Regions from separate parts of the Shigella sp. FC1967 genome, predicted to be linked through region 2. Evidence: riboswitches for the same ligand, from Rfam matches in the RefSeq annotation. Region 2 holds a riboswitch; the other holds the start of a gene.
What was found. Region 2 has a riboswitch for thiamine pyrophosphate ahead of thiD (bifunctional hydroxymethylpyrimidine kinase/phosphomethylpyrimidine kinase). Riboswitches for the same ligand answer to the same signal wherever they lie in the genome.

Region 1 (11,851 bases), on a different contig from region 2:
GGTTACTCAACGTCAACCAAGCGAACGTGAACTTAAAGATGCACTCTTCTGCTGGAAAGTCGCAAAATTTGTAAAATCAAATGCCATTGTTTACGCTAAAAACGATATGACTGTCGGTATTGGCGCAGGACAAATGAGCCGTGTGTACTCTGCAAAAATTGCGGGTATTAAAGCCGCTGATGAAGGTTTAGAAGTTGCGGGTTGTGCAATGGCATCAGATGCATTCTTCCCATTTAGAGATGGTATTGATGCCGCCGCTCTTGCGGGTGTGACTTGTGTTATTCAACCTGGTGGCTCAATTCGTGATGATGAAGTCATTGCGGCTGCCAATGAACATAATATTGCAATGATTTTCACTAATATGCGTCACTTCCGCCATTAATAAGGTATTGATATGAAAATTTTGATTATTGGTAATGGCGGTCGGGAACATGCTTTAGCTTGGAAGGCCGTTCAATCACCGCTGGCAACACAGGTTTTTGTTGCTCCTGGTAATGCTGGCTCAGCATTAGAAAATGGTGTTGAGAATGTGGCTATTAGTGCAACCGATATTCCTGCATTAGTTACATTTGCCCTCGAAAACCAAATTGATTTAACGATCGTAGGCCCAGAAGCACCTCTGGTTATGGGTGTTGTCGATGCATTTAAAGAAGCGGGACTGACCATCTTTGGTCCAACAAAAGGAGCCGCTCAATTAGAAGGCTCTAAAGCCTTCACAAAAGATTTTTTAGCTCGTCATAACATTCCAACTGCGGCTTATCAAAATTTTACAGAAATAGCGCCTGCACTTGAGTATCTCAATAAAGTGGCGCGCCGATTGTTATCAAAGCAGATGGTTTAGCAGCAGGTAAAGGCGTTATTGTTGCAATGACGCAAGCTGAAGCTGAAGCTGCAATTAAAGATATGTTGGCTGGCAATGTTTTTGGTGATGCAGGACATCGTATTGTTATCGAAGAATTTCTTGATGGCGAAGAAGCTAGCTTTATCGTTATGGTTGATGGTGAACACGTAATTCCAATGGCAACAAGCCAAGATCATAAGCGTGTTGGCAATGGAGATACGGGCCCTAATACGGGGGGAATGGGTGCATATTCACCGGCGCCTGTTGTTACGCCAGAAATCCACCAGCAAGTCATGGAAAAAATCATTTATCCAACAGTAAAGGGAATGGCTTCCGAAGGTCATCGTTACCAAGGTTTCCTTTATGCTGGTCTGATGATTGATAAACAAGGTATCGCTAAGGTTATTGAGTTTAACTGTCGTTTTGGCGATCCAGAAACTCAACCTATTATGATGCGTATGCAATCTGACTTAGTTGATCTCTGTTTAGCTGGCGCAAAAGGCAACTTAAAAGATAAAGATTCCCATTGGGATCCTCGTCCAGCTTTGGGGGTTGTGATTGCAGCAGGTGGCTACCCAGCGGATTATCGTCAAGGTGATGTTATCAAGGGCTTAACACCAACATCCTCAACAACGGCGAAGGTATTTCAAGCTGGAACAACACTCAATGACAAAGGCGAAGTTATCACTGCCGGTGGACGAGTACTATGTGTAACAGCATTAGGTGATGATATCGAACAAGCCCAAAAAAATGCGTATGCTTTAGCTAAAGGTATTCATTGGGATGGTAGTTTTTATCGCCATGATATTGGTTATCGCGCGATTGCACGCTTAAAGAAATAGAGAATTAACAACAAAAGGGGGTGATCACAAGCTCTCTTTTGTTGGTTCCCATTTACAAAAATCGTGATCTGCGACCATAAGTAATTGCTTACCTTCTGGTGAATCAAGCCAAGCAACATAAGAAGGCTTACTTGAATTACGTGTTCTTGTTTTTAACCAACGTTGTTCTGAACCTTCAAATGAAACACTCACCTTCTCTCCAGCACATGTTGTCATTGTATTTTGATACCAGACACCCTGTATTAAATTTACTTTCCCAATAGTAAGCGCTTCGCTGATTTCACGCTCTTTACTTGCAGCAAATACCATTCTTAAACGCTCATCTTCTGTTAATGCTCGTTTTTGCTTCTGGCTCTCTTGTTGCATGAAAATAACTTCACCACGTTTATTTAAACGAAGGTGCCAAGATGAGGGATCGTTAGGATTGAGAATTTCAGAGCGAACTTGCCAAAGCCTATTTTGGCGATATTCATAGAATGTGATGACCGTTTCTGGTTTTTTATAAAAACTATAAACGCTCATGATCACTTGAGGTTCTGACGCTTTATTATTTAAACGCCATAGTCGCACAACTCCATCGTCCGCAATATAACCTGTTGCAGAAAATTCAGGTAGTTGCACAGTAGAAGAGCAGGCGCTGAGCAAAAAAGCAAATCCTATTGCTAACAGCCCCTGTCGTTTCAACAAAAGGGGAGTAAATCCCCCTCTATTGTTCATTCCGTTCAAAGGAATTATTTTACTGCGTCTTTCAGTGCTTTACCGGCAGTAAATGCAGGAACATTAGCTGCTGCAATTTTAATTTCTTTACCAGTTTGAGGGTTACGACCAGTACGCTCTGCACGGTGATTTACCTTGAATGTACCGAAACCAACTAACTGTACAGAATCGCCTTCTTTCAGAGCACCTGTTACTGAATCGATAAACGCTTCAATAGCAGCTTTTGCTTGAGTTTTTGTCAGATCCGCTTTTTCAGCAACTGATTCGGTTAATTCAGCTTTGTTCATAAAATAGTCCTTAAAGTATGTTTTATCGTTTGAAAAACATCTGGTGAAAAAACTTAACTTATTCTCTTTTTAAAAGGATAAATTAAGTAAAACACCTGAGCCACTTCTTTTCGTACCCAATGTAGAACATACACAGGGGTGATGTGAAGTCTTTAAACGTCGCTTTTCAAGCACTAAATCACGTTTTTCTGATTTAGTGCGTTAATTCTATACCGATATTGCTCATTCCAGCTTCACGAAGGTCTGCTCGTAGACCTTTGATCAGTTCGACATCTCTTTCTTCACATTCTACAAGTAGACGGTAAATTTCCCATTGGATATCGAACTCTTCAATAACAGCAGGTAAAGATCTAAGCTCTTCTTCACTCATTTCTCTTTCTGCTTGTGTCATTTCAAGTGAAGCAACTGTCCCTACTGATAATTTGCTCACTTCAATAGCGTGACTTAATGATTCACCGCTTAAACGTGAGTGAACAATTTCACTAAGCGCAACACAGGCGTCAATCGCAGGATAGACACCATAAATCTCGAACAGAGATGCATCAGGAATAGCTTCTTCTAATTTCTCTAATTGAGAATCAAAATTAACTTTTGCATCTTTCACCGTTAAAGTTTCCCAAACCAGATCGAGAATACGGCGATAAAGCATTGGATCGGTAAAACCTGTTTCACGACAAAATACCTGATAATTTGGGTACATTCTCTCACACAGGCATGCCATAAACGTCAGGTGTTGCCAAGCTTCTAGCTTTTCTAAACGTAAATGGATTGGGTTCTTCAACATTCGTGATTACTCATTTTCTTAACTTAGGCGCAGTTTACCTGAAAATTCAAAATATCCACATATTTCCCGAACATTTAGAGCTTATTCTTATTCAATTGCTCAAATAATCGCCTATTTGAAGCAATACCATCAGCCCAACGCGTTGGTTCTGGCAATCGATATCCTTTCATACACAATTCAACCCACTGCAAAGCGCCTTTCATACTCACTTTATGACCCGGAGAAATATACAGAGGTTTACATTTTTTCTTACTGCGATAAATCCATCCTATTTGCTCATTCTTATCCATTAGTGGCTCATAGCTTCCCATCTCTTCATTAACGGCTTTATCAGTACCACATAAACGACTTTTTGCCACACCAATAGTTGGTGTATCCACTAGTAAACCAAAATGACTTGCAACACCAAGCCTTCTAGGATGAGCAATACCTTGTCCATCAACAAAAATAAGAGAAGGCTTTTGTTTGATTAATTGCCAAGCAGTCAGTAACGCTGGACACTCTCTAAATGAAAGTAAGCCAGGGATATAAGGAAGAGTTGTCGGTATTCGGGCTATTTGATATTCAAGAATTTCAAAAGATGGGTAGTGCATTACTACGATGGCGGCGCGAGTAACTGCGCCACCGTCTTCAAAACCAACATCAGCACCCGCTATGCAAATTGGTGCTGTAAATTGGTCTGTTAAAATAATCTGTTGAGCTTTCTCTGTCTGCTCCTGACGTAATTGTTGGGTATTAATCATTATCCTGATGATAAGGCTTCGATAAACGGTGAACCGCATCAATAAATGCCCCAGCATGTTCAGGTGGAACATCTTGATGAATACCGTGCCCAAGATTAAAGACATGACCATTGCCTTTACCAAACCCAGCCAAAATAGTCTCGACTTCTTGTTCTATTCTGGCAGGTGGTGCATACAGCATAGAAGGATCCATATTACCTTGTAACGCAACTTTATCCCCGACTCGGCGACGAGCATCTTCGATATCAATCGTCCAATCTAGTCCTAATGCATCACAACCAGTCGCAGCCATCGCTTCTAGCCAACGACCACCACCTTTAGTAAATAAAGTAACTGGCACTTTTCTTCCATCATATTCACGGATAAGACCATCAACAATCTTATGCATATAGTGTAATGAGAAAAGTTGGTAATCACGACCTGTTAGCACACCACCCCATGTATCAAAGATCATGATAGATTGTGCACCCGCTTTAATTTGAGCATTCAGATACAGAATAACGCTATCTGCCAGTTTATCCAGTAATAGATGCAATGCTTGAGGCTCTGAATACATCATTTTTTTAATTTTTGTGAAGGCCTTACTACTTCCACCTTCAACCATATAAGTTGCCAGTGTCCAGGGGCTTCCTGAAAAACCAATTAATGGCACACTACCTTGCAATGCATGACGAATGGCACGTACTGCATTCATCACATACCCCAGTTCATCTTCAGGATCAGGAATAGGCAATTTTTTAATATCATCAATGCTATTTATTGGTGATTTAAAGCGAGGACCTTCACCCGTTTCAAAGTAAAGACCTAATCCCATTGCATCTGGAATAGTTAAAATATCAGAAAATAAAATAGCAGCATCTAAAGGGAAGCGTCTTAAAGGCTGTAATGTGACTTCACATGCTAATTCTGTATTCTTGCACAATGAGATGAAATCCCCCGCCTGTGCCCGTGTTTCCTTATATTCAGGAAGATATCTGCCTGCCTGACGCATCATCCAAACTGGGGTGACATCAACAGGTTGGCGCAACAGCGCACGTAAATAGCGGTCGTTTTTCAACTCACTCATGACTAACTCCATTAACAGTAATAGGGCCGCAAAATAGCATGCATTGTAACATGCTGGAAAAATAACTGTTGGCAGACCGCGCCTTTATTTAGTTCTTTTCTTTATCTTGTCTAATATTGGCTATCGTATCTTCGATCAAACGTCGGGCAATCGTGTCTGGCGGTGGGATCTGCGGTAATTGATCATAGCGATACCAACCTGCACTCGTTAATTCAGAAGGATCATGACGTAGCTCACCACCATCATAATCAGCTAAAAAGCCCATCATTAAGGAATGAGGGAACGGCCAAGGCTGAGAGGATACATAACGAATATTGCGAATACGAATATTGCTCTCTTCAAACACTTCACGGGCCACGGCTTCTTCTAACGTTTCACCAACCTCAACAAAACCAGCAAGTACCGTGTAAAGAGGTGAATGTTTGTGCCTAACATGGTGTGCTAATAAGATTTTATCTTCATGGCGAATACCCACAATAATACAAGGGGCAATTTGTGGGTAATAGCGCTCATGGCAGTTATCGCATAAACATGCCCATTCGCTTTCGCTATGACGCATTTTAGAACCACAATAACCACAAAAACGGTGAGAACGATAAAACTCAGCCAGTTGGACGCCACGACCAACTAATTTAAATAAGTTTTCATCTTGTGAGGCGATAAGTCTGGGTGAGCACATGTCGTTATCCATTTTTCCATGAATAAGCCAAACGGTTTCACCTTGCCATTCACCCACAATTTTGGCGTGTTGACCAATGAGATCCCAATCTTTAGCTAAACCAAATGGAAGTTCACCTTTAGGTAGCCACACGCGCCCCCCAAGACTAACTGTCCACCAGCCCTTTTCTGAACCTGTTAATGTATATAAATGCATAACGACCATCTATCCCAAATAATGATATAAAATAGAGGATACTCTCTTTAGCAAGAAGCACTCAATGAATTATAACTACCTTCTATAATTCATTAACATTCTTAAAATATAAATATAAATTTTATTAATAATAAGAACGCTTAGAATGACAGATAAAACCAAAAGTAAGATTGCTATTTTTGATCTAGATGAAACGCTTTTAGCCGGCGATTCTAGCCGCTTATGGACAAACTATTTGTGGGATAAGAAAATAGTCACTGATCCTCAGTTTTTTAAAACTAGATGAGCAAATGATCGCAGATTATTACGCTGAAACGTTAGACATAAAGCAATATCTTTTTCAACATTTAGCGTACTTTAGACATTATGATATAAATACAATAAATCGACTAGTTAATGATTTTACCGAAACTAAAATTCAGCCTTTGCTTTACCCACAAGGAATATCAATAATTACACAATATCGACAGCAGAATATTCCCGTTATGATTATTTCAGCAACAATGTCTTTTTTAGTTCATGTGATTGCAAAGCAACTTAATGCAGATATTTCAATGGGGATTGATATGCAAATTAAGGACAATCATTACACTGGGTTTATTGAAGGTATTCCGACATTTCGAGAAGGGAAGGTTGAGCGCTTAAATCAATGGAAAGAAGCTAATAACATAAAAAGATACTTATGTTTTATTTTCTATACTGATTCATCTAATGATCTCCCTTTATGTTACCAAGCAGATCATGTTATCACGGTTAACGCCGACCCCAAATTAGTACAAATTTCTGATGAACAAGCATGGGGACAACAACATTGGAATTTAAATAAATAGCCCATGTCGGACTTGTAGTTTTTAAAATCTTTCATATACTGAACATCTTCTTGTCGGAGTGCCTAGTGTTTATAAGGCTATTATAAATACAGGCTGAGACCGTTAATTCGGGATCCGCGGAACCTGATCGGGTTAATACCCGCGAAGGGAACAAGAGTGATTCGACCTTTTGATAGCTTCATTGCGTATATTTTTTACACATCTATATACACCTATCTGTCGATACTCCCTGCGACCTCCAGACAAGCATTTTTCTCAATATTCACCCGACAGGCAACTCGCCTGCATGATATTTATTAGGAAATGCTATGTCCCAAAATCAAAATATATCCGTTAAAGATATTTCACCAACCAACAACAAACAGCGCCCACGAAAAGAACAGCGTGATGCAGCTCAAAAGTTTATCAGCACCATTCGAGGCGTAAGTTTCCCAAATTCAAACCGTATTTACCTCGAAGGCTCACGTACTGATATTCAAGTACCAATGCGTGAGATCCAACTTGATAAAACGCTAATAGGAGGATCAAAAGATTCCCCTATTTTTGAAGACAATGAGCCTGTACCGGTGTATGACACATCGGGCCCTTATGGTGACCCTGCGTCTCAACTTGACGTTAATTTGGGATTAAAAAAAATACGTCAACCATGGATTGATGAGCGTAATGATACTGAAGTGCTTTCACTTTTAAGTTCAGATTTCACCCAACAGCGCCTTTCTGATGCTGGATTAGAACATCTACGTTTTCCCTTAAAACCAACCCCCAAAAAAGCACTCAATGGCAAAAGTGTGACGCAATTACATTATGCCCGCAAAGGTATTATTACGCCTGAAATGGAATTTATTGCTATTCGTGAAAATATGGGGCGTGAGAGAATTCGTAGCGAAGTTTTACGCCAGCAGCATACAGGGTTTAGCTTTGGTGCTCATCTTCCTGACAATATTACGCCTGAGTTTGTACGCCAAGAAGTTGCAGCAGGTAGAGCAATCATTCCAGCCAATATCAATCACCCTGAATCAGAACCCATGATTATTGGGCGAAATTTCTTAGTGAAAGTGAATGCCAATATCGGCAACTCTTCTGTAACCTCCTCCATTGAAGAAGAAGTTGAAAAACTCATTTGGTCTACACGCTGGGGAGCGGATACCGTAATGGATCTCTCAACGGGCCGTTATATTCATGAAACACGTGAGTGGATCATTCGCAATAGCCCTGTTCCTATCGGTACAGTTCCAATTTATCAGGCACTAGAGAAAGTTAACGGTATTGCTGAAGATCTCACTTGGGAAATATTCCGAGATACTTTGTTAGAACAAGCAGAGCAAGGCGTTGATTATTTTACTATTCATGCAGGTGTATTGTTACGCTATGTGCCAATGACAGCAAAACGCCTAACGGGTATTGTCTCTCGTGGCGGTTCGATAATGGCGAAATGGTGTTTATCACATCATAAAGAGAATTTCCTCTACGAGCATTTCCGTGAAATCTGTGAAATTTGTACGGATTATGATGTTTCCCTTTCACTAGGCGACGGACTAAGACCGGGTTCAATTCAAGATGCGAACGATGAAGCACAATTTTCTGAATTACATACCCTAGGTGAACTAACAAAAATTGCATGGGAATATGACGTTCAAGTCATGATAGAAGGCCCAGGCCACGTTCCAATGCAGATGATCCGCCGCAATATGACAGAAGAATTAACACATTGTCATGAAGCACCATTTTATACATTAGGCCCTCTTACTACCGACATTGCACCAGGCTATGACCACTTTACCTCGGGTATTGGTGCCGCAATGATTGGGTGGTTTGGCTGCGCGATGCTTTGTTATGTCACACCTAAAGAACACCTTGGATTACCTAACAAAGAAGATGTAAAGCAAGGGCTTATTACTTATAAAATCGCTGCTCATGCTGCCGATTTAGCCAAAGGACATCCCGGTGCTCAAATTCGTGATAACGCAATGTCAAAAGCTCGCTTTGAGTTTAGATGGGAAGATCAATTCAATTTAGCGCTTGATCCTGAAACTGCACGTCAATATCACGATGAAACCTTGCCTCAAGCATCAGGAAAAGTCGCCCACTTTTGCTCAATGTGTGGTCCTAAATTCTGCTCAATGAAAATAACGCAAGAAGTGCGCGATTATGCAGCGGGCATGGAGCAAATGTCTCAAGCCTTTAAAGAGCATGGAAATGAGTTATACCACAGTGCAGAAATCGCCAGTATTGAGGTGACTGAAAATGAACAGATCCTCTAACACACCTTTTGCATCAACAGAAAAAAAGCTTGGGCTTTATCCCGTTGTTGATTCTGTTGAATGGATCGAACGCCTGTTAAAGGTAGGCGTTACTACCCTGCAATTACGCATAAAAGATCAACAACCAGATGATATTGAACAAAAGATCATTGAAGCAATAAAATTAGGTAAACAGTATCATGCAAGACTGTTTATCAATGATTATTGGCAACTCGCCATTCAACATCACGCCTATGGTGTTCATCTCGGTCAAGAAGATATTGATATTGCTGACCTTTATGCCATTAAACAATCAGGCTTACGCCTTGGTATTTCCACTCACAATGAAACGGAATTACAAAGAGCGAAAGCATTACGTCCATCTTACATCGCATTAGGGCATATCTTTCCAACCACAACAAAAGATATGCCATCTAAACCTCAAGGTTTGAAGGCACTCAAACAACAAGTCGAACAGACACCCGACTTTCCAACTGTTGCTATTGGTGGGATCTCACTAGAGAAAGTGCCCGATGTTGTTGCAACCGGTGTCGGCAGTGTTGCCTTAGTCAGTGCAATAACGAAAGCACCTGATTGGCAACAAGTGACTCGTAAATTATTAGAATTAGTGGAGGGAAACCATCATGCTAAATGATAATGAATTTATGCGTTATAGCCGACAAGTGATGTTAGAAGATATTGGATTAAAAGGTCAAAGCAAGCTTCAACAAGCAAAGGTACTGATCATTGGGCTTGGTGGTTTGGGATCTCCAGCATCACTTTATCTTGCTGGTGCGGGTATTGGTGAGCTTATTTTAGTTGATAATGATGAGTTACATGTTTCTAACCTACAACGTCAAATTCTTTATCGAACTCAAGATATTCCTGACGCAAAATCAGAGATCGCAAAGCAGTCTCTGGGGGCATTAAATCCAGAGATAAAAATTACCGCTTATAAACAACGCATCAATGGCGACTTATTATCTAAATTAGTTAAAGAGGTCGATTTAGTCTTAGATTGCACAGATAACATGCTCACACGCCAAGCAATTAATCGTGCTTGTGTCACACAGCAAACTCCGCTTATCAGTGGCAGTGCCGTAGGGTTTAGTGGGCAACTGATGGTATTTGAACCGCCTTTTACTCATGGTTGCTATCACTGCCTCTATCCCGATGAGACAGAACCACAACGAAATTGCAAAACAGCTGGAATTCTAGGTCCTGTCGTCGGCGTGATTGGCACTCTTCAGGCACTGGAAGCAATTAAATTACTCTCTGGCTTACCCAGTTCTCTAAGTGGAAAACTTCGCCTTTTCGATGGTAGAAAACAAAATTGGAGTACTTTGCGTTTAACACCATCAAAAACATGTCCTGTTTGTCGAGGGTTAGCATGAACATTACCGTAAATGACGAACAATATTCTCTGGATATGCCTGTCACTATCTGTCAGCTCCTTATTCAGTTAGCACAACCCCCTATTGGTGTAGCACTTGCTATCAATGAAACCATCGTTCCCCGTGAAAATTGGGAAACACATGTTATTAATGATGGCGATACTATTCTTCTCTTCCAAGCAATTGCAGGAGGCTGAAATGTTAAAAATTGCTGATACAACATTCACATCTAGACTTTTTACAGGTACAGGGAAATTTGCAACACCAACACTAATGACAGAATCCATTAAAGCTTCGGGTAGCCAATTAGTCACGATGGCAATGAAACGGGTGGATTTAAAAAAGGGTAATGATGATTTAATCGCACCACTAAAATCATTAGGGGTAAAATTATTACCTAATACATCGGGTGCAAAAACGGCACAAGAAGCGGTTTTTGCGGCTCGTTTAGCCAAAGAAGCCTTTGGCACCTATTGGATAAAATTAGAAATTCATCCTGACACCAAATATTTATTACCCGATCCTATTGAAACACTTAAAGCCGCTGAGATCCTCGTTAAAGAAGGTTTTGTTGTTTTACCTTATTGCAGTGCTGATCCTGTTTTATGTCGTCGTTTAGAAGAAGTTGGCTGTGCAGCTGTAATGCCTTTAGGTTCTCCTATTGGCTCGAATCAAGGTTTACAGACTCGTGATTTTCTACGAATTATCATTGAACAAGCCTCAATTCCTGTTGTTGTTGATGCGGGCATTGGCGCACCAAGTCATGCACTCGAAGCTTTAGAATTAGGCGCTGATGCAGTATTGGTTAATACTGCAATTGCTGTTGCCAAAAATCCGATTTTAATGGCGCAAGCATTTAAAGCTGCGCTTGATGCGGGTGAATTTGCCCGACAATCAGGACTAACTACACCCGCTTCCGTTGTAAATATGCAAGCACAAGCCTCTAGTCCATTAACTCAATACTTAGAGGCATTCTGATGGATACTTTTTCTGATTATTGGCAACAGCTTGATTGGGATGACATTACATTAAAGCTCAATAGTAAAACCAATGCGAATGTTGAAGCCGCATTAAATCGTCACGTTCTAACACTTGATGATTTTATGGCGTTAATTTCACCCGCTGGTCGTCATTATTTAGAGCCAATGGCTCAGCGCGCTCAACAATTAACTCGTCAGCGTTTTGGTAATGTTGTGGGATTATATGTACCACTTTACCTTTCTAATTTATGCG
Region 2 (11,851 bases):
TATATTGGTTCGTTGCTAGTGTTACTTTCACTTTATCCTTGGACTCAAGTCGTAAAAGGTGAAAGCCCATTCGTCCTGATTTTTCATAACTTGGATAATTTCTTAATTGCGAATATTTTAAATGCAGTGGTATTAACTGCGGCACTGTCTGTTTATAACAGTGGTGTTTATTCTAATAGTCGTATGCTTTATGGCTTGGCAAAACAAGGTAATGCACCACATGCACTGTCTCGCATTAATAAACGTGGTGTACCCGTTGTGTCGTTACTTTTGTCTGCTATTGCGACATCATTAGGGATTTTAGTTAATTATTTATTACCTGAGCAAGCGTTAGAGCTATTAATGGCGTTAGTTGTTACCACCTTGGTACTTAACTGGATTATGATCTGTTTGGCGAATTTAAAATTCAGAGCTGCAAAAAAGAAAGAGGGTATAGAGCCTTTCTTTAAAGCACTTTGGTATCCTTATGGTAACTATATCTGCCTTGCTTTCTTATGCATGATTTTAGTGATTATCTTATTTATGCCTCAAGTGAATATTTCAGTAATTTTAATGCCATTCTGGATTGCATTCTTATGGGTTGGATTTAAGATTTCCCGTATGAAGAAAACGTCTAATCGTGTTCAAGCAAGTCAAGATATTTAAGTTATTATAGATTGAGCCTCTGTTGAATAATAAAAACGCATCATTAAGATGCGTTTTTTTTATGTTCTATTTTTTATTATTCGCACTTATTCTGATCGGCAAAATAATGACATTACTGCCAACGTAACCAAGCAAATAAGACGTTACCATTGTTATAAGTCCCTGGCACATAGGTGGCTTGTAGTGAAAGATGCCCGTAACCAACAGAAACTAGCGGTAAAGGAAGTGGCATAGGAATATAGTTGTATTCATGACGCGCTGTAATACTTAGTGTAAATCCTGCCCCCATACGAAAGCCGTCTTTATCACCGGGATACCACATTTTTTCAAAACCATAGCCCATAATAGGCTGTACACGGTTATTTGAATCCATAAATGCCATTGCATAAAGAGAGTGCCAATCACCATCATTGTCATAACGATATTTACCCATACCAAAGCCCCAAGGTGTTTCGTTATAGCGATCTGTTTTTTCTTTATCGTAAGTAAAACGGTTATGCCAAGTCCATACAGGTAAATAGTAATTATATTGGTCGCTATCCCAAGTTTGATTGATATTACGTTTGAATTTTCCCCAGTAGCTCTCTTCATTATTAGACGGAGATGACTTACTGGTGACTTGTTGGTTTTCTGTCGTAATAGTCTGATAGGTATTTGTATTATTTTCAGAAGCGAAAGCGGATGTTGTTAACGCAAGAGAAAACAGCGTTGTAGCTAATACGCTAGGGTGAAAATAGGATGATGACATAAATATAACTCCGAGTACGGCATAAACAGTGTTTCTAGTGATGACAAATAAACATTATTAATAGTGTTATTTAATCGACAAGTATTTAAGATAAGAGGTATCTGAAACTTGACTTCTTAAATAAAATCTTAAGGGATTAGAATCGGTTAAGAAGAAAATAAATAGATTTATTGTACTTATGAACGAAATTTTTTTTTTGATATTAAAGGCTGTTATTTTTTATAATAATGTATTGTTTTTAATGGAAAATTAAGCTTTTATTAGATTTGAAATAAATAGCTGATAAATGAGTCCTGAAAGATATAATTTAGGTTTAGTTACTTTCAACAGGAAAAATCTATAAAGTATCTATTTTTATCACTTAATTAAAATATTGAGATAAATTTAATATTAATAACATCAGGTTATAAAAATAGATTAAATTTCCAGCAGGATAATAGAATAACGATTAAGAAGAGTTAAATAAAAAAAAGAAAAATTCTGTATTGGTTTATAAAACGTTTAGGTTTAAGTGGCACAACGGGGGGTGTAATGTGTGTTTTATACAAATAATCCGATGTTGAGGGCGTGTAAATTAAAGCATCATTGTTTACACCCTTTCATGAGGTGAATAGGTTATTTATTATATATAGCCTTTGCTGATTTCTCTTACTGGATCACAAATCTTAAAAACAGGGCGTTAATAAGTTGAGATTCGCTATCAAACTAGCATCTTTATCTTGAGCATGCGATACTCCTTATCGCCTGAATTTACAGGCTTTGGCTCGGGGCGCCTTATTGGCTGAGATGAACCCGTATAACCTGATCTGGATAATGCCAGCGTAGGGAAGTCAAGGTAACTCTGCTGATTAACAGAGCCCGACTTTTCTGTAACTGGTGAAAGGAGGAGTTAATCAGTGAGATTCAATGCATTGTCTATCGCAGGCACTGATCCGAGTGGTGGTGCAGGTATTCAGGCCGATCTGAAAACATTTTCCGCACTGGGTGTCTATGGCACAACAGTAATGACAGCACTTGTTGCTCAAAATACCTGTGGTGTTCGTCGTGTCTATGATTTATCCCCTGATTTTGTTGCCGCTCAATTAGATGCTGTCTTGTCTGATGTTCGAATTGATAGCGCCAAAATTGGTATGCTCTCTAATGCCTCGATTATTGATGTGGTTTGCGACAAACTTCAGCAATATGCGATCCCCTTTGTTGTACTTGATACCGTAATGATTGCAAAAAGTGGTGATCCTCTATTACAGCCTGATGCAATGAATAAAATGATTAATCAGCTTTTGCCTCTGGTTGATTTGATCACACCTAATTTACCTGAAGCAGCAGCACTATTAGGTTGTGAAGTTGCTCAAGATGAAATAACGATGAAGCAACAAGGTTATGCATTGCTAAAACAAGGATGCAAAGCGGTGTTGATGAAAGGCGGTCATTTAACGGAGAATGAAAGCCCTGATTGGTTATTTACTCAAGATGGCGAGTGGCGATTTACCTCCAAACGCGTAAATACGAAAAATACCCACGGCACAGGATGCACTCTTTCGGCTGCTTTAGCCGCTATTCGTCCCCAGGTTTCTAATTGGCAAATTTGTGTTGAACAAGCAAAAATCTATTTACAGCAAGCGTTAGAACATGCAGACAGTTTAGACGTTGGACAAGGTTTCGGTCCCGTACACCATTTTCATCGCTGGTGGTAATGTTGATTACAACAACACTTATCTTAAATAGAGTCGTTATGGCTCTATTTTCATTTTTATGATCGGACGCTTCAGAGAGTTAACACTATTCTCAATATAAACAGCCCGTATATTGAGGAATTAAGGTAAGATATATTTTATTTTCAATGAGGGATGATATGAATACTGCTTTTCAAAAACCACGCTGGTTACGTGATTTACTTCGCTTTATTCCATTGAAAAGTCAGTTTGTGTTATTTGGTAATGTACGTGACTTACAAGCCAGTGAAGTTGCGCCTAATATTATAACGCCATTGCCTTTTAACCAGACGCTTTATAACAGTTTGTATGAAGTAGGTTATATTCATATCATCACTTATACGCCGTTAACGGGGTTTCAATGGATCGCGAATCCTACGCTCTCTTTGCAAGATGGTGCAATGTTAATGCAACAGTTAGGATTAACCGTTACAGGTGATCGCGCGCAGGTAATATTGATAGCCTAAATAGTGTATTAGAAAAATGGCAAACAATAACTGGTCAGCCGATTGCACTATGTATTGATTTTGCCTCTTGCTTGCTTTCTCATCGTGATAATCTTATGCCTGCTGAACATAACTTATTTACGCGAGCATTAATGACTTCGCATCAAGCTAAAGCGAGACCTGCTGGCGAATATAATCAACCTTTCTTCAATAGTATTTTTTGGATCGTAGAAAAAGAAACTGATTTACCCGATTGGTTTACTGTTAATAATCCTCGAATTCGAGCCATTCCTGTCGCAAAACCCGATAGTCAGATCCGCAGAGTGTTGGCACCCAATTTATTGATGTCGTTAGCAGGGTTTTCATTACTTGTTGAGAATGAAAAAGCGTCGCTTCTTAATGATTTTATCGATGAAACAGAAGGGTTATTACTGCTGGATTTAGTGGCAATAGTGCAATTAGCGCGGATTGAAGAAGTGGAAATAACGCGAATTAGTGATGCAGTAAGGCGTTACAAGGTAGGTATTACAGAAGATCCTTGGCAAAAAATCGATAAACAAAAAAATTCGTAATGCACCACAAGTTATACAGCGTCGTGTTAAAGGACAACAACATGCAGTCACGCATTTATTAGATATTATTAAGCGTGCCATGACGGGTGTGGGTAGCAATAAAGGAGGACGACCACGAGGAGTGTTGTTTTTAGCGGGACCAACTGGTGTCGGTAAAACTGAGTTAGCAAAAACGGTTACTCAATTGCTTTTCGGTGATGAAAGTGCCTATATTCGCTTTGATATGTCTGAATTTAGTGCCGAACATGCTGATCAACGTTTAATTGGTGCGCCTCCGGGTTATGTGGGTTATGACTCTGGCGGTGAATTAACCAATGCTATTCGCGAAAAGCCTTTTAGCGTTGTATTATTTGATGAAATAGAGAAAGCGCATCCTCATTTAATGGATAAATTCCTCCAGATTATTGATGATGGGGTATTAACATCAGGACGTGGCGACCGCGTTTATTTTTCTGAAGCCTTAATTATATTTACCTCAAATCTTGGGATCTACCGTGTTGATAATAATGGTGAAAGAGTCGCGAATGTTCTACCTGATGAACCTTTTGAAAATGTCAGCCGTAAAGTAAAAAAGTGAAATAGAGCGCCATTTTAAATTGGTTTTAAATCGACCTGAATTATTAAACCGTATTGGTGAAAATATTATTGTATTTGATTTTATTCGGGAAGATGTTGCTGAGCAGATATTTGAACAAATGGTAGCAAATATCTTATCTAGCCTTGATAAACAATTACTCACATTATCGATATCAGAAACGGCTAAATCGACGTTAAAATTCTACTGTTTATCTGATTTATCAAATGGCGGTCGTGGTATTCGTAACCAATTAGAGGTTTATCTTATTAATCCTCTCTCAAGAGCCATTTTTGACAGTGATTTAGCGGTAGGAAAAGCCTATCAAATTGCTGATATTCAAATAGGTGAAACGACCAATATTATTTTAGTGCCGCAGGCAAATTAATGCAGATCAGTTTATCTCGGCTTCATTTCCCAGTGACAACATTAGGACCAGGAAAACGAATTGGCATCTGGTTTCAAGGGTGCTCTTTGCGTTGTAAAGGCTGTTTATCACCAGATACATGGGAAAGAAAAGCCGAAAGTGTCACGGTTGATGTAATTATTCAACAAATTCAACCTTGGTTTGCATTTGCTGATGGTATTACGATTTCTGGCGGTGAACCTTTTGAACAACCAGAGGCGCTTTATGCGTTATTAATAGCGCTACGTCAGCAATTTACGGGGGATATTTTTATTTACAGTGGTTATCACTGGAATGAGATAGCACCTCAAGTGACTAAAATGTCAGGTTTAATTGATGCGTTAATGAGCGGTCGATATCAAGCAGAAACTACACAAAGTTTGATGTTACGAGGCAGTGATAATCAGCAACTTCATTGTTTAACGGCGATGGGACGTGCGCGTTTTAGCGCTTTTGAACGACATGTGACAGAAGAAGATAAAGTGCTTGATCTCTCAATGGATAACCAAGGGCGTATTTATCTTACAGGTATTCCTCAAAAGGGTGATATGGCTCGGTTGCGTGAAGTATTAACACAACAAGATGTTCAATTAAAACAGATAAAAAGATAAGAGAGATGGAATAAAGGATGGCCATGATACGTTTTTGTCCTCACTGCCAAACGGAGCGCCAGTTAACCGAGATTTTTTGTGCAGGACAGGTTAATGAAAAACCGTGTGGATGGGATCTAACAATTGAACCTATTCATGAGTCTGGATGGCGTCCATCTCCGCCAATATCTTCATCTATCGAGAGCGCTACAATAACGCCCGATCTTCATCACGATCAGCCGAGAAAGTGTATTAACGGACACTTGATGGGAGAAGACGATTTTATCTGTTTTGAATGTGGTGCTGATCCGGCTGATGAGATTGAAAATAACGCCGTTAGCGATAATGAAACGTTTAGATTGATTGGTGATTGGCGTCTTGAACAACGTATCAATTCTATTAATAGCGAAAGAGAACGCTATAACGTAAGCAATATCAAAACAGAGCAAGAAGGCGTATTAACACTCTATCTTAAAGGTGAAGAGCCTGATCCTGCTATTTATCAAGTATTAAATCTGATCTCTACTGACCATATTCCAGTATTTTATGAAACGGGTCGATGGGAGAATCGTGTTTGGCATGTCACCGAACGATTAAAAGGTGGCTCACTAAGCCAATTCATTGAACGCGGTGATTTTTGGCAATCGAATGAAATTAACGCATTAGTCTCAGAATTAGGTACGGCTATTGCAGCATTAACTGAACATGGTGTGCGTCATCGTGCTTTAAAGCCCTCGAACTTGATGATCCGTTCTCGAGATCCCCTTGATATTGTGGTGATTGAGTATGGTTCGGCGTGTTTATCTGAATTCGATCTCGATATTGTCTCGCCGCTTGAAATTTCACGTTATAGTGCGCCAGAAATTTTAGCGGGTGGTGTTTCGGCAGCATCAGATTGGTGGAGTTTAGGGATCATTTTACTTGAGCAATTAACGCAAGGAGCTTGTTTTAAACATGTCCATGATAATGCGTTTTTAATTCAAGTAATGACGAATGGTGTTGAGTTAGCGGATGATTTAGATCCAAATATTCAATTACTTTTACGGGGTTTGCTCTGCCGCGATCGCTTTCAACGATGGCAATGGAACGAAGTTAATGCGTGGCTACAAGGTTTAGCGGTACAAGCGCCGAATATTAATCACAACAATGGAAATCAGCAATATTATCAATTTCAATTTGCCGATCAGCTATTTAATCAGCCTGATACATTTGCAATGGTGGCGGCACAAGCACAATATTGGGATCAAGCAACGGCATTGCTTATTCATGGTGAAATCACGATTTGGTTAAGCCAATTTGATAATCGTGGCAAACAAATTACCCAATTGCAGGCATTAATTGAAAAACAAGATATTGAGCCAAGTTTACGTTTTACACTCGCACTGAGAATTTTAAATCCTAATATGCCATTGATTTACCGTGGCGAGATCATTACACCTTCATGGCTTTTAGAGCATCCCTTATTAGGTTATCAATTAATTTGTCAGCCACTTGCGACTGAGCTGCAATCTATTGATGAGACACATTGGCTTGTTCAGCTTTATTATCGTCAATGCGCTGTTCGTGAACGAGCACTGCAACAACGTATTCCACTAAATGAAGAAAGTTTACAGCTTTATTTGTTAATCACGTCTTTAAGTCAATTAGTCGCTCGTTGGGAGATTATTCGTGCAGAATTTCCGGATGCGTATAATGAAAATCTACGGGCTTTAATCGATCGTAAGAATATGCATGAAAATGACTATATTTTGTTATTAAGTGCTGAGATTGGGCAATATATTACGCTAGATTCACTGGTGAATAATGCCGCTAAATTAGCGAGAAACCTGGCGATTAAGACGTTTGATAAACAACAAGCAAAAATATTATTAGCCACACCTCGATATCAACTTATTGAACAACTTAGTGAAAGAATAGGGGATTTTAAGCGTGTTAATAACGATATTATTGATAGATGGGCTGATGATTTTCTCTTAACGCGCAGATTACCTCTTGACCATATTATTGTCATGCTTTGCATTCCCGCTGAGCAATGGCAAATACCTGGATCACAACGATATATTTTAGAAGTATTGCACTTTTTTTTCTAAAAAATTAGTTTCTACAAGTCAACGCGGTAACTTAGTTAGAATGCGTTTAACACCAAACGCGGGGCGTGTTGATTTAACCGAATGCTGTTTTGATAATGAAAAAGCGACAAACTTACTTGAGCATTTAATTAACCGCAAGAAAAGGTTGTTTTCATTAGAAGGTGACGTTTTACGTCAACGTGAGAAATTAAATCATCGCTTGTGGCTCTTACAACTTAATACTCAGTCTTACCAACGAGATACAGGTATTAATGGCATGTATTTAGGCTTTCCTTTTTTAGTGCTAAATACACAGCCCAATAAAATAAAGCCACGTATTGCCCCTCTTTTTTTGTGGCCAATATCAATGAATATTTTGGGGGGCGCTCAAGGTGCGGTACAAATTGCATTTGATACAGAGCGTGCATCAGTACGTTTAAATCCTGCTCTTGCGAATTTTGTCGGTATTCCAGCGGTTAATGAATGGCAAAAAGTGCTCGATAGCTTAATGTCACAAACGGGCTTGAGTGTCAGTGAAATGATGAGTACGCTCTCATCCTTATTAACCACCGGGGAACATTCATTAAGGCCGTTACCTTCATTAACTGAGGAAATACCAGAAAACAGTGCTTATATTCATTGTTCTGCGGTGTTATTTCACACCTCTTTTATTGGGCAAATGATAAGTGCTGATTTACAACAAATTGCTAATTTACCAATCAATGGCACTGCGCTTGCAACCATGCTGAAAGTAAATACGCAGGCACAAGCTTTAGAGACACAAGATCCACTTGCAGATAATTATTTGCTCTCTTTGGCTGATCCTTCTCAAAATACCATTATTCAAGCGGCAAGAAAGCAAACGGGGTTATTAATAGAAGGCCCTCCTGGAACAGGTAAAAGCCAAACGATTGTCAACTTAATTGCTGATGCAATAGGGCGACAAAAAACAGCATTGGTACTTTGTCAAAAGCCTGCTGCATTAGATGTGGTATATAAGCGCTTGGTCGCAAATGGTTTACAAGATAGGGTACTGATTATTCATCAAAACCCTAAAGGGCGAGAGATTATTTCAGCGATCAGAGAACAATTGGCATTAGAGCGGAAGCGACAATTGATCGCGGATGTTAAGCAAGATACTTCCTTTGATCGTGATAGAACGCTTAATTTAATTCAATTTTATGAAACAACGTTAGATTCCTACTATAAAGCGTTATACCGAACGGATAAACAATATGATTATTCATACCGAGAAGTGTTGTCTGCACTACTCGAATTAGAATCGCAACAAAAATTAGCAATAAGTTCAGATGCGTTAACCACACTGCTTTCTCAATATAATAAAACAACGTTTGTTCAGCTTATCGATAATTTAACGTTATATGGTTTAGACTGGTATGCAATTAATTATGAAAACACACCATTAAATGGTGTTGTATTGTTTTCACCTGAAAGTACGTTATATCGCCAATTTAATGAAAATATTACGTTGTTTATCGAAGCAGAAAAACAGCGTGATATGGCATATAGTTTGCCTTATCAACAAATCACAATTGATAAATTAACCACTCACGAAACAACACTAGTGCAGTGCAAACAGCAGTTAAAAACTCACAATGAGCAACAATGGGATAATTTATCGCATTGGTTAACGCTGTTTTTAAATGAACAAGGTAAGCAAAATAAAGGAGAACAGATCATTGCTCAATTGGAGCAATTAGAAAAACGTTTACTGCAAATTGATAGTGAAGGTTGCGATCCTTTAATTTTCCGCTTACTCGCGCCATTAGATAATGCAACATTAGCGACGCTATCAAGAGCGGTGGCTGATAAGATCACTCCCTCATTTTTACGCTTCTTAAATCCTTATTATTATAGTAGGAACAGTAAGTTAAAAGATTTTATTGCACAAAGTGGTATAGGCGATAAAGTCGAGCACTATATTACGCTACATAAAACGATCACCACAGAACAACAATGGCGTTTGTTGTATCAAGAATTGCAACCTATTTATCAACAACTAGGGCTAGAACAGCGCCTTGATCTACAAAATACGCCATGGCAGGACACTATTAATAGTGTGATCACGGAGCTTAAAGCTTGTGATGATGATATTGCGATATTAGCGTTATATCCTCAGCCTAAACATTTTGTTGAGTCGATTCAATCAGCCAAAAAACAGGGCTTTGAACAGCAATGTTTAGAAATTGAGAATGCTATTGTTCGTGCTAAAACACAGCAAGTAAGTCTCGCTAAATTAGCAAACTTACAAGAAACCCTCACCGAACAATGTTATCAGCAATTTTATGATGCGATTAACAAAGGTGAATTGCTGACAACTCGATTACAGCAATTAGTCCAAAGTTTGCCTTTTTTAGGCAAGTTCCAGTTATTTCGAGAAAAAACGGCGCATTTTTCCCACGATGATTGGCAAGTTTTATCATTATCGCGCCAGTTAATAGAAGAAAGTGAAAGTTCACTTTCTGATCCAGTAGCGCCTTTAAAAGCAATATTGAGTTATCTGTTTTATGTCGCAGTCAAAACTGAGATTGAATTAAAAAACACGGTATTAAAGACTACGGCTCAACAATTGCAGGAATATATTGAACAATTAACGGAAAATTATCAGCAATTACAAAATATTAATCGCAAGTTGTTAACTGAAAATATCGAGTTATCAAAAATTGAAAATGCGCGTCATTGGGAAACAATAACGCGTTTAACAGGGCCAAGATCATTACGGTTACGCGAATTTATTGATAAAGCGACACAAATGGGATTGTTAAAATTACGTCCTATTTGGCTGATGACACCAGATGTGGCAAGCCAAATACTCCCCTTAAAAGCCGGACTTTTTGACAGCGTTATTTATGATGAAGCCTCACAAATGCCAATTGAATTTGCCTTACCGACATTATATCGCGGTAAACAAGCCATTGTGAGCGGTGATGAGAAACAGATGCCACCTTCATCTTTCTTCAGTGGTAAATTTAATGAAAATGAAGACGACGAAGATAATGATAACGAGGAAGATGAACAACAAGAGAAAAACAGTGAACAATGGGATCCAAGCCAAATTTGCCATTGTCCCGATTTACTTCATCTCGCTCGAACGGTATTGCCGATTCATACTTTAGATATTCATTATCGTTCGGCATTTCGAGAGTTAATTAATTTCTCCAATTATGCCTTTTATGAAAATCGGCTAAATATTCCAGCTCAACATTCAGCGAAAACCATTAGTCGAGTAAAACCGCTACATTTTATGGCGATCAATGGCACCTATGTTAATCAAACCAATGAAAAAGAGGCTTTGGCGATCGTTGAGCATTTAGCAACCTTATGGCAAACGCCTTTTCATAAACGTCCTTCTGTGGGAGTGGTGACGTTTAATCAAAAACAAGCTCAATTAATTAATCAGCATATTCTTGATCGCAATAACTATGATATGGATTTTTTAAAGGCTTACACGGAAGAATGTGCACGCTTGGATAACGATGAAGATATGTCGTTTTTTTGTGAAAAACGTTGAAAATGTGCAGGGTGATGAGCGAGATGTTATTTTGTTTTCGACAACTTTTGGTCGCAATATGCAAGGTACCTTTAGGCGTAATTTTGGTGTGTTAGGGCAAACTGGGGGAGAGCGTCGTTTAAACGTCGCTATCACTAGAGCGAAAAAGCAAGTGGTGATCATGTCATCAATGCCGATTGATGAAATCTCTGACTTATTAAGCACCAATAAACATCCTGAAATTCCTCGTGATTATTTACAAGGCTATTTGACTTACGCGAGTCATTGCCATCAGATTAATAAACAAGAGGAAAATAAACGTTTATTAGCTCGTTTCAGTCGTACGCAAGCTAGTGTGGTCACTCAAGATCAGTCAAACGATCAATTTATTATTGATGTAACTCGCTTTATTCAATCTCAGGGATATCATATTGCACCATCACAACAAGCGGGTATTTTCTCTTTTGACTGTTTAATTGAAGATGAGCAGCAAGGTCAATTACTGATGGGCATTGAGTGCGATATGCCACAACATGAGTGGTTATCTCAGGCGTGTGCACGTGAGTTATGGCGAAAAG

Region 1: another riboswitch for thiamine pyrophosphate. It lies ahead of thiC (phosphomethylpyrimidine synthase ThiC); the one in region 2 lies ahead of thiD (bifunctional hydroxymethylpyrimidine kinase/phosphomethylpyrimidine kinase).

What each region holds. Positions count from the first base shown of each region.
Region 1 is NZ_MIIZ01001098.1:933-12,783, reverse strand. Features, by position in the region: gene purH (bifunctional phosphoribosylaminoimidazolecarboxamide formyltransferase/IMP cyclohydrolase) at 1-382, shown strand, start outside; partial or broken gene purD (phosphoribosylamine--glycine ligase) at 395-1,683, shown strand; gene BHE89_RS18815 (DUF1481 domain-containing protein) at 1,708-2,400, opposite strand; gene BHE89_RS18810 (HU family DNA-binding protein) at 2,415-2,687, opposite strand; gene BHE89_RS18805 (YjaG family protein) at 2,881-3,471, opposite strand; gene nfi (deoxyribonuclease V) at 3,546-4,214, opposite strand; gene hemE (uroporphyrinogen decarboxylase) at 4,207-5,280, opposite strand; gene nudC (NAD(+) diphosphatase) at 5,369-6,154, opposite strand; gene BHE89_RS26435 (hypothetical protein) at 6,300-6,440, shown strand; gene BHE89_RS18785 (HAD family hydrolase) at 6,445-6,984, shown strand; TPP riboswitch at 7,029-7,151, shown strand; gene thiC (phosphomethylpyrimidine synthase ThiC) at 7,293-9,245, shown strand; gene thiE (thiamine phosphate synthase) at 9,229-9,879, shown strand; gene BHE89_RS18770 (HesA/MoeB/ThiF family protein) at 9,869-10,618, shown strand; gene thiS (sulfur carrier protein ThiS) at 10,615-10,815, shown strand; gene BHE89_RS18760 (thiazole synthase) at 10,817-11,596, shown strand; partial or broken gene thiH (2-iminoacetate synthase ThiH) at 11,596-11,851, shown strand, end outside.
Region 2 is NZ_MIIZ01000610.1:39,425-51,275, forward strand. Features, by position in the region: gene BHE89_RS07245 (amino acid permease) at 1-645, shown strand, start outside; gene pagP (lipid IV(A) palmitoyltransferase PagP) at 758-1,393, opposite strand; TPP riboswitch at 2,149-2,238, shown strand; gene thiD (bifunctional hydroxymethylpyrimidine kinase/phosphomethylpyrimidine kinase) at 2,290-3,087, shown strand; gene BHE89_RS25255 (hypothetical protein) at 3,246-3,572, shown strand; gene BHE89_RS25260 (hypothetical protein) at 3,668-4,123, shown strand; gene BHE89_RS25265 (AAA family ATPase) at 4,245-4,700, shown strand; gene BHE89_RS25270 (hypothetical protein) at 4,720-5,085, shown strand; gene BHE89_RS07265 (4Fe-4S single cluster domain-containing protein) at 5,085-5,714, shown strand; gene BHE89_RS25275 (protein kinase domain-containing protein) at 5,732-7,783, shown strand; gene BHE89_RS25280 (AAA domain-containing protein) at 7,824-11,294, shown strand; gene BHE89_RS25285 (AAA domain-containing protein) at 11,281-11,851, shown strand, end outside.